Linked DNA regions of Candidatus Ruthia magnifica str. Cm (Calyptogena magnifica). The protein of the gene in region 1 interacts with the protein of each later gene in a pairwise test. Links are inferred from orthologs where the notes say so. Each region holds a gene or a part of one and is shown in the gene's direction. Other genes may lie near its edges.

Evidence for each region. Proteins that work in one complex are often made in the same cells at the same time.
Region 2: the proteins of accC (region 1) and ribD interact in binary tests that used the Escherichia coli proteins (3 or more experiments, as listed by UniProt). The link is inferred for Candidatus Ruthia magnifica str. Cm (Calyptogena magnifica) from one-to-one orthologs.
Region 3: the proteins of accC (region 1) and cysM interact in binary tests that used the Escherichia coli proteins (3 or more experiments, as listed by UniProt). The link is inferred for Candidatus Ruthia magnifica str. Cm (Calyptogena magnifica) from one-to-one orthologs.

Annotation. Positions count from the first base shown.
Region 1 is NC_008610.1:1,140,588-1,143,604, forward strand. Bases 1-2,997 are described here. They hold accC (acetyl-CoA carboxylase biotin carboxylase subunit), read left to right. Parts: upstream 1-819; coding sequence 820-2,175; downstream 2,176-2,997. Other genes in these bases: aroQ (type II 3-dehydroquinate dehydratase), read left to right, coding at 1-406; accB (acetyl-CoA carboxylase biotin carboxyl carrier protein), read left to right, coding at 407-814; argC (N-acetyl-gamma-glutamyl-phosphate reductase), read left to right, coding at 2,168-2,997. Also shown: more of argC, read left to right, coding at 2,998-3,017. UniProt on the Escherichia coli protein: This protein is a component of the acetyl coenzyme A carboxylase complex; first, biotin carboxylase catalyzes the carboxylation of the carrier protein and then the transcarboxylase transfers the carboxyl group to form malonyl-CoA.
Region 2 is NC_008610.1:849,428-852,265, forward strand. Bases 21-2,838 are described here. They hold ribD (bifunctional diaminohydroxyphosphoribosylaminopyrimidine deaminase/5-amino-6-(5-phosphoribosylamino)uracil reductase RibD), read left to right. Parts: upstream 21-813; coding sequence 814-1,863; downstream 1,864-2,838. Other genes in these bases: coaBC (bifunctional phosphopantothenoylcysteine decarboxylase/phosphopantothenate--cysteine ligase CoaBC), read left to right, coding at 1,860-2,838. UniProt on the Escherichia coli protein: Converts 2,5-diamino-6-(ribosylamino)-4(3h)-pyrimidinone 5'-phosphate into 5-amino-6-(ribosylamino)-2,4(1h,3h)-pyrimidinedione 5'-phosphate.
Region 3 is NC_008610.1:816,808-819,799, forward strand. What follows is about bases 21-2,992. They hold cysM (cysteine synthase CysM), read left to right. Parts: upstream 21-1,048; coding sequence 1,049-1,936; downstream 1,937-2,992. Other genes in these bases: thrC (threonine synthase), read left to right, coding at 21-762; RMAG_RS03810 (AAA family ATPase), read left to right, coding at 798-1,022; RMAG_RS03820 (chloride channel protein), read left to right, coding at 1,933-2,992. Outside these bases: more of thrC, read left to right, coding at 1-20. UniProt on the Escherichia coli protein: Two cysteine synthase enzymes are found. Both catalyze the same reaction. Cysteine synthase B can also use thiosulfate in place of sulfide to give cysteine thiosulfonate as a product.

The DNA of each region.
Region 1 (3,017 bases):
CACTCGTGAACCTAATTATTATGGTGTACAAACACTGGATGACATTATCAGTAATCTTGCAAAAATAACAAATGACGCTGGGCTTACACTTCAACACCATCAAGATAATTCAGAAGCAAGATTGATTGAACATATTCACAACGCCACTAATAACGGAGCTCAATATATCATTATCAATCCTGCAGCTTTTACACACACGTCAATCGCTTTGCGTGATGCCATGCTCGCTGTGAATATTAAGTTTACCGAAGTTCACCTATCTAATGTATACAAACGTGAAGACTTTCGCAAACGATCTTATTTTTCAGATATTGCACAAGGTACCATTTCTGGCTTTGGCGCCCAAGGCTATGAATTTGCACTACAAGCTGCAATTCAACATATTCAACAATTAAAGGGATCATGAATGGATATTCGTAAAGTAAAAAAATTAATGGAATTGCTAGAACAATCTGGCATGAGTGAAATTGAAATTGTTGAGGGTAAAGAATCCGTCCGTATCTCTCGCTATGGCAATGCACCAATGGCAACACCAGTGACAATAGCACCACCATCTAAAGATAGTACAACAACAGCAAATGGACATCCTATCACTTCGTCTATGGTTGGTACTTTTTATGGCGCAGCATCGTCCACTTCTGATGCTTTTGTTAAAATTGGTCAACACGTCAATCAAGGTGATACGGTTTGCATCGTTGAAGCCATGAAAATTATGAACCAAATCGAGACAGACCAATCTGGAATAGTCACTGAGATCTTATGTACAGATGGTGATGCAGTTGAATTTGGCCAAACACTAGTCGTCATTCAATGACACCAATGAACAAAATTCACAAGGTTCTCATTGCTAACCGTGGTGAAATTGCGCTTAGAGTTTTAAGAGCTTGCAAAGAACTAGGCATCAAAACCGTTGCTGTATATTCAACAGCGGACAAAGACCTTAAACACGTGCGTTTGTCTAACGAGGCTGTGTGTATTGGTCCACACCAATCAAAAGATAGCTATTTAAACATCCCCGCACTGATTGCTGCCGCAGAAATTACTCACGCTGATGCCATTCATCCTGGCTATGGTTTTTTATCTGAAAGTGCAGATTTTGCACAGCAAGTTGAAAAAAGTGGTTTTATTTTTATCGGCCCTCATGCAGATAATATTCGCGTTATGGGCAACAAAGTTGCCGCCATTAAGACTATGCAAAAATCTGGTGTGCCTTGTGTACCTGGATCAAATGCTGGTTTGACTGAAGACGCCGCTCAAAATACCAAACTTGCTCGTAATATTGGCTTTCCAATTATCATAAAAGCCTCTGGCGGTGGCGGTGGTCGTGGTATGCGTGTGGTTGAAAAAGAAACCAACCTACTTGATTCAATTGAGTTAAGCAAAATAGAAGCACTTAACTTTTTTAACAATAGCGAAGTGTATATGGAGAAATTTTTAACCACACCTAGGCATATTGAGATTCAAATATTAGCTGACGAACATGGCAATGTTGTGCACTTAGGCGAGCGTGACTGTTCAATGCAAAGACGTCATCAAAAAGTGGTAGAAGAAGCACCAGCACCTGGCATCACATCAGAATTGCGCCAAAAAATCGGCAGTGCTTGTACGGATGCTTGCAAAACCATTAACTATCGCGGCGCTGGTACGTTTGAGTTTTTATTTGAAAATGATGAATTTTATTTCATTGAAATGAACACTCGTATTCAAGTTGAACACCCTGTCACCGAAATGATTACTGGCATTGATATTGTGCGCGAACAAATACTCATTGCCGATGGTCAAATACTCCAATTTACACAGGATGATGTGAAAATCAAAGGCTATGCGATTGAGTGCCGTATTAATGCTGAAGACCATAATAATTTTATGCCCTCACCAGGGAAAATCACTCAATATCATATCGCTGGTGGTTTAGGCGTACGTGTTGATTCACACGTATATAACGGTTATACCGTGCCATCCCATTATGACTCTATGATTGGCAAGTTAATTACTTTTGCTGATACTCGACTAGGTGCTATTATAAAAATGCAAAATGCACTTGATGAAATGGTGATTGATGGCATTAAAACCAATATCGTCTTACAAAGACAAATTATGGATGATAAAAATTTTCAAAAAGGTGGTATGAATATTCACTATCTCGAAAAAATACTGGAGACCCAGTATGATTAAAGTAGGCATTGTTGGCGCTACCGGATACACAGGATTAGAGCTTATACGCCTTTTAAACAACCACCCAAATGCAAAAATTATTGCTTTATGTTCAAGGGTAAATACTGGCAAAGCCGTTATTGAAGAATTTCCCAGCCTAATAGGTTATGTTGACCTTGACTTTATTATACCAGATGATAAGACATTATTTGAATGCGACGTCATTTTCTTTGCCACACCGCACGGAGTAGCCATGAATAGCGTTGGCCAATTTCTAGACAAGGGCATAAAAATAATTGACTTAAGCGCTGATTTTCGAATTAAAGACAGCTCCACATGGAGCAAATGGTACGGCATAGTACACACACAAAGCGCTTTATTAAAAAATGCCGTTTATGGCTTGCCTGAAGTTTATAGCTCACAAATAAAAAACGCTACCTTAGTTGCTAATCCTGGCTGCTACCCGACTGCAATCATACTAGCACTTAAACCCCTGCTTAAGGCAAATTCCATTAACACAAAAAGCATTATCGCTGATTGTAAGTCAGGTGTTAGTGGAGCAGGTAGAAATTCTAATATTGCCACACTTTTTTGCGAAGTAAACGAATCCTTAAAGCCTTATAATGTTAATCAACACCGTCACAAGCCTGAAGCACAACAAGTGTTAACAGACATTGCAAATACAGATGTGGATTTTATCTTTACTCCACACTTGATACCCATGACCCGGGGCATGCTTGCCAGTGTATATGTTGATTTAACAAAGGACATCGATGTACAAGAATTGTTTAAAAATCACTATCAAGATAATAGATTTGTCCATGTATTATCAGTTGGTGTTTATCCACAAACTAAATCAGTTA
Region 2 (2,838 bases), 290 kb from region 1 along the record:
TACATCTCGTAATCATAAACGCTTTGCACAATATTTTCTTCATAATTTTTACATCTTGAGTATGCGTCATTATGAACGCTATAAAAATAAGAATTCTAATAAAATTAATATTCAGTATATTACATAATTTGTAATTTTATTGGCGTTAATGAAAAATACACTAAATATGATAATAAATGCAATTAATAGCAAAAATCTAAAAATTCCTAGTTTGTAAAAGATTGATTATTACATGCCGCTCAGTGTATAAATAAAATAATGAATACAATTTCTTAATAAGTGTATATTTTTAAATATTTTGGACATGCTTAACCACAAAAATCAATAAACCTATATAAACAATGATTTTCCAAACACCAATCTAAAAAGAATATTTAATGAGCATAAAGCTTCATACTCAAATCAATTATTTCACTTTCAAGTGAAATCTCCTATTTATAAAGGATTTAAAATCCTGCTTGTTTGAAAAGTAATGTGACTTTATTTTTTAATACTTAAAACACGTATTTCATTGCCTGGTTTTTCATCTCAGCAATCATCTACAATATCAGTGTTATTTTACCTGATAACTCAGGACCATAAATTTAGGTTACTCCTAGATAGATCGCCATCTTAAACTGCCTGTAGAAACTACCTCATATCGCTTTGAGCTTAATCCTCGCCAAAAAACATAACTGAGTTTTTGTCAAATTGCTTATCAATCTGCGTAAAAGCTGTCATTAGGACTTATTTTTTCTATTCATCTACATTGTTTCTTCTAGGTAAAATGTTGTTAATTCTTATGTAAACTGTTTTCATAATTGTATCTGAAATATGTCAGCAACTTTTTCAAAAAATGACACTCAAAATATGGTGATTGCTCTCAAACTTGCCAGCCAAGGAAAATACGGTGTAAAGTCCAATCCTATGGTCGGTTGTGTGATTGTAAAACATACAAAAATTATTGCCAAAGGCTACCACCAAACCTTTGGTAAAGCGCACGGGGAAATTAACGCCTTACAACAAATTAACCACCAAGCTCAGGGTGCTACATTTTACGTCACCTTAGAACCTTGTTCACATCAAGGAAAAACTCCATCTTGTGCACAAGCCATTATTCACTCAGGCGTTAAAAAAGTTATTATTGCTATGCTTGATCCCAATCCACTGGTCAATGGTAAAGGCGTTGTCATGCTTGAAAATGCAGGTATTGAAGTTAAAATTGGCTTGTTAGAAAATGATGCATTAACTCTTAATCAAGGATTTATCAAATACATGAAAACCAATAAACCTTTTGTGCGTTGCAAAATAGCCATGAGTCTTGATGGCAAAACCTCAATGAGCTCAGGTGAAAGTAAATGGATTACTTCAGAAGTCACAAGATTGGACGTACAAAAACTACGCGCTAACCATCAAGCAATTATGACTGGATCGGGCACAATTATTAATGACAACCCTTTAATGACAGTGCGTCTTGATAATATCAATTTAACGCCACTACGTGTTGTGATTGATAGTAAAAATCAAATAACAAATACCTCCCTTAATATATTTAACGCCGACGCACCAACACTAATCTTAAACCCAACCAACACTAAAACACTTTCCTCTGGAAAACTGGACCTTGGTAATGTTTTAACTCAATTAGGCAATCAAGGCATTAACAATGTCTTACTTGAAGCGGGGCCTAAATTAATCGGTTCTATGATTAAAAGCAACTTAATTGATGAATTTATTATTTATATGGCACCCATATTGATGGGTAGTAATGCCAATTCAATGCTTAATCTAGTTATTAAAAATATGGCTCATAAAATTAAGTTGAATATTGTTGATGTTAGAATGGTGAGTAATGACATAAAAATAACAGCCACTTTAAAATGAACAGCCTAACTAATAAACACATTATCCTTGGTGTTAGTGGCTCTATTTCAGCTTATAAAGCACCTGATATTGTACGCCGATTGCAAGATTTAGGTGCTCAGGTAAAGGTGATTCTTACTAAGGGAGGCGCTAAATTTATAACTGAATTATCCTTACAATCAATCTCAAAAAATAAAGTTCATTATAATTTATGGGATGAAGATGCTAAACTTGGCATGGAACATATTGAACTTGCCAAATGGGTAGATGCTATTTTAATCGCTCCCGCCAGTGCTAATACTATTGCCAATATCGCTCTAGGAAAAGCTAATGACCTATTAAGTAGTGTCATTTTAGTAAGTGATACGCCGCTACTCATTGCACCCGCTATGAATCTAAAAATGTATCAATCTCATGCGCTTCAAGATAACCTGTCAACACTTATTAGTCGTCATATAATCATCATTAAGCCAGAATCTGGCGAACAAGCTTGTGGTGATGTTGGTATAGGCAGACTTGCAGAGCCATTAAGTATTGCCAAACAAACGGCTAGTCAGTTTATTAACACAAAACTCACTGGTAAAAAAGTGTTAATTACTTTAGGTGCTACTATTGAAGCCATTGACCCGGTTAGATTTATTTCTAATCACAGTAGTGGAAAAATGGGCATGGCATTGGTCAATGCTTGTATTGAAATGGGTGCATCAGTGACTTGTATTTATGGCAATATCACCACTATTCTAAATCCAAAATCTAACAATATACCTATTATTAGTGCACAACAGATGCATACTAAAGTTATGGATAACATTACTGGTCAAGATATTTTTATTGCTTGTGCAGCTGTAAGTGATTTTTTTGTTAAAAACGCAAAAAATCAAAAGATCAAAAAAGATGGAAAAAATTTAATACTTGAACTTCTTCCAAACAAAGATATATTAGCAGATGTTTGTAAATTAAAAGAAAAACCTATTTGCATAGGCTTTGCTGCAGAAA
Region 3 (2,992 bases), 320 kb from region 1 along the record:
ATTAAAGCGTTTGTGTTGATTCCTGAAGGAAAAATTGCACTAGGTAAATTAGCACAAGCAATGATTCATGACGCTGTTATTATTCAAATTAAAGGTAACTTTGACGATGGCATGCGTTTGGTTAAAGAGGTGGCTGAACATACACCAGTATCAATTGTTAATTCAATTAATCCATTTCGCCTACAGGGTCAAAAAACTGCTGCCTTTGAAATTATAGAAGAGTTTGGCTGTGCGCCAGATTATCATTGCCTGCCTGTGGGCAATGCAGGGAATATTTCAGCACATTGGATGGGATATACAGAATATCATAAAGAAGGTAAAGTAAACAATATTCCTAAAATGATCGGCTATCAAGCAGCAGGCTCTGCGCCTTTTGTTAAAGGTGCAATGATAGACAACCCAGAAACCATTGCAACTGCTATTCGTATTGGCCATCCACAAAGTTGGGATTTGGCACACAAAGTTGAAAAAAAATCAAACGGCTGGTTTGATTCATTAACCGATGAAGAAATTCTAAACGCAAAAAAATTACTCACTGAAAAAGAAGGTATTTTTTGCGAACCAGCTTCAGCAATCTCACTAGCAGGTGCAATGCGTGACATTAAAAACGGAAAAATTGAAAATGGTTCTAAAATTGTATGCACTTTAACAGGTCATGGCTTAAAAGACCCTGATATAGCAATTTCACATTGCACCAATCAAATAATTAACATCAACCTAGTAATGAGCGAAGTCAAAGACACTATTTTAAATAATATGTAAAAATATGAAAATAGAACTATTAAAAAAATGCTGAGATGACTAACATTACTCGTTTTTGCGTTATTATTGGTGTTAATGGTTTTGGAAAAACCATTTTATTCAATATATTTAGTTTTTTGAAAGATGTACTTGCTACTTATGTTAATACCGTTTTCCATAAACGAGGCAGCTTTAGTAAAGTTACTAGTCGTAGTTCTGAAGATAATATTGAATTTGAGATAAAATTTAGAACAAAGAAAGAGTTGCAACAAATCTATTAGTTTTTCATCTTTAGTATCCAAAAATTATGCATTATTTAACCATTGAGCAGACTATTGGCAATACACCTTTAGTCAAACTTAAGCGACTCAACCCTAACTTATCAAATACCATCTTACTCAAACTAGAAGGTAACAACCCCGCAGGTTCGGTTAAAGATAGAGCTGCACTTAACATGGTTTTAAATAGTGAAAATCGGGGTGAAATATCTCCTGGTGATACCTTAATTGAAGCTACTAGTGGTAATACTGGTATTGCACTTGCGATGATAGCGGCTATTAAGGGTTATAAAATGATTTTAATTATGCCTGATCATCTTTCAAAAGAAAGACGTAATGCCATGAGTGCTTATGGCACTCAACTTATCTTAGTCACTCAAAACGAAGGCATGGAGGGCGCTAGAAATTTAGCTGATAAAATGGAAAAACAGGGTAAAGGTAAACAACTTAACCAATTTTCTAATCCAGATAATCCAAATGCTCATATCAATACAACTGCTGAAGAAATTTGGCAAGATACACAAGGGTCAATCACCCATTTTGTCGCTGCCATGGGAACAACTGGCACGATTATGGGTGTATCAGATAGTTTAAAGGCAAAAAATCCAGCCATTAAAATTATTGGTGTACAGCCTGAAGATGGCGCGCAAATTGCTGGCATTCGCCGTTGGTCAAAAGCATACTTACCAAAAATATTTGATCAATCTAAAGTAGATACTATCATAGATATTTCACAAATTTTAGCAGAGCAAATCACACGGGACTTAGCAACAATGGAAGGTATTTTTGCTGGTGTATCCTCTGGTGGCGCTTTATCAGTAGCCATTGAGTTATCCAAACAAATTAACAATGCCACCATTGTTACTATTGTTTGCGATCGGGGTGATCGTTATTTATCAACTGGACTGTTTAGTTGAAAAGATATCTCTCGCACCAACTACCCAATAAATTAAAAATCTATATATCCTTGATACTAAGTAGTATTATCACTGTTATTGCTATTGATTTTTTCCTTACCTCTAGTGATTATGCTCAACACACATTCAAGCATTTAATTGCCTCAAAGCCTTATTTAAGTTTTGTTATTACTCCTGTTGTATTTATATTGATTGTTTATATTGCTAAGTATTTCTGTCACTATATTCAAGGTAGTGGCATTCCACAATTAATTGCCGCCAATGATTCTCGCAACAAATCCATACGTGAAAAACTCTTATCATTTAGGATGGCAATTGGAAAAATTGTGCTTATTTTTATGGGCATGCTTGGTGGTGCGTCTATTGGCATTGAAGGCCCTAGTATTCATATTGGTGGCTCAATATTTTTTGGCTTTAATCAATTCATTAAATTCAAACGTAAACTGCTTATCCATTCACTTATTGCAATTGGTGGTAGTGCTGGGCTTATTGTCGCCTTTAACGCACCAATTGCGGGTTTTTTGTTTAGTTTTGAAGAGATAGGCCGTCGACTCAAAAAACAAGCACTAATTTTAATCGCCATCATTAGTGGTTTGGTTTACTTATTGGCAGTTATATATCGTGGTAATGACGTCTATTTAAATGATATGTCAACTTATTTTATTGATTTAACACTAATTTGGCAATTACTACCATTGGCGATATTTTCTGGAATTTTAGGTGGTTTATTCTCAAAAACCACTCTTTACTTAATTAAGAAATTTATTGCACACACTAAAACTAAAGTTGTCATGGTTGCCTTAATATTAGGTTTAATTATTGCGTTATTTAACTACCTTTCTAAAGGTCAAATTGCTGGCTCTGGTCGTGAAGAAGTGTTATTAATGTTAGACGGACATCAGCTAGGTGCTGACTTTGTTATGATGAAATATCTATCAACGCTAAGTTCTCTAGCTTCCACCATTCCTGGTGGTTTATTCATGCCCAGTATTTCTATTGGCGCTGGTATCGGCAGTGAAGTGAGCCATTATTATTCACAAATTAGCCCTCAAATTA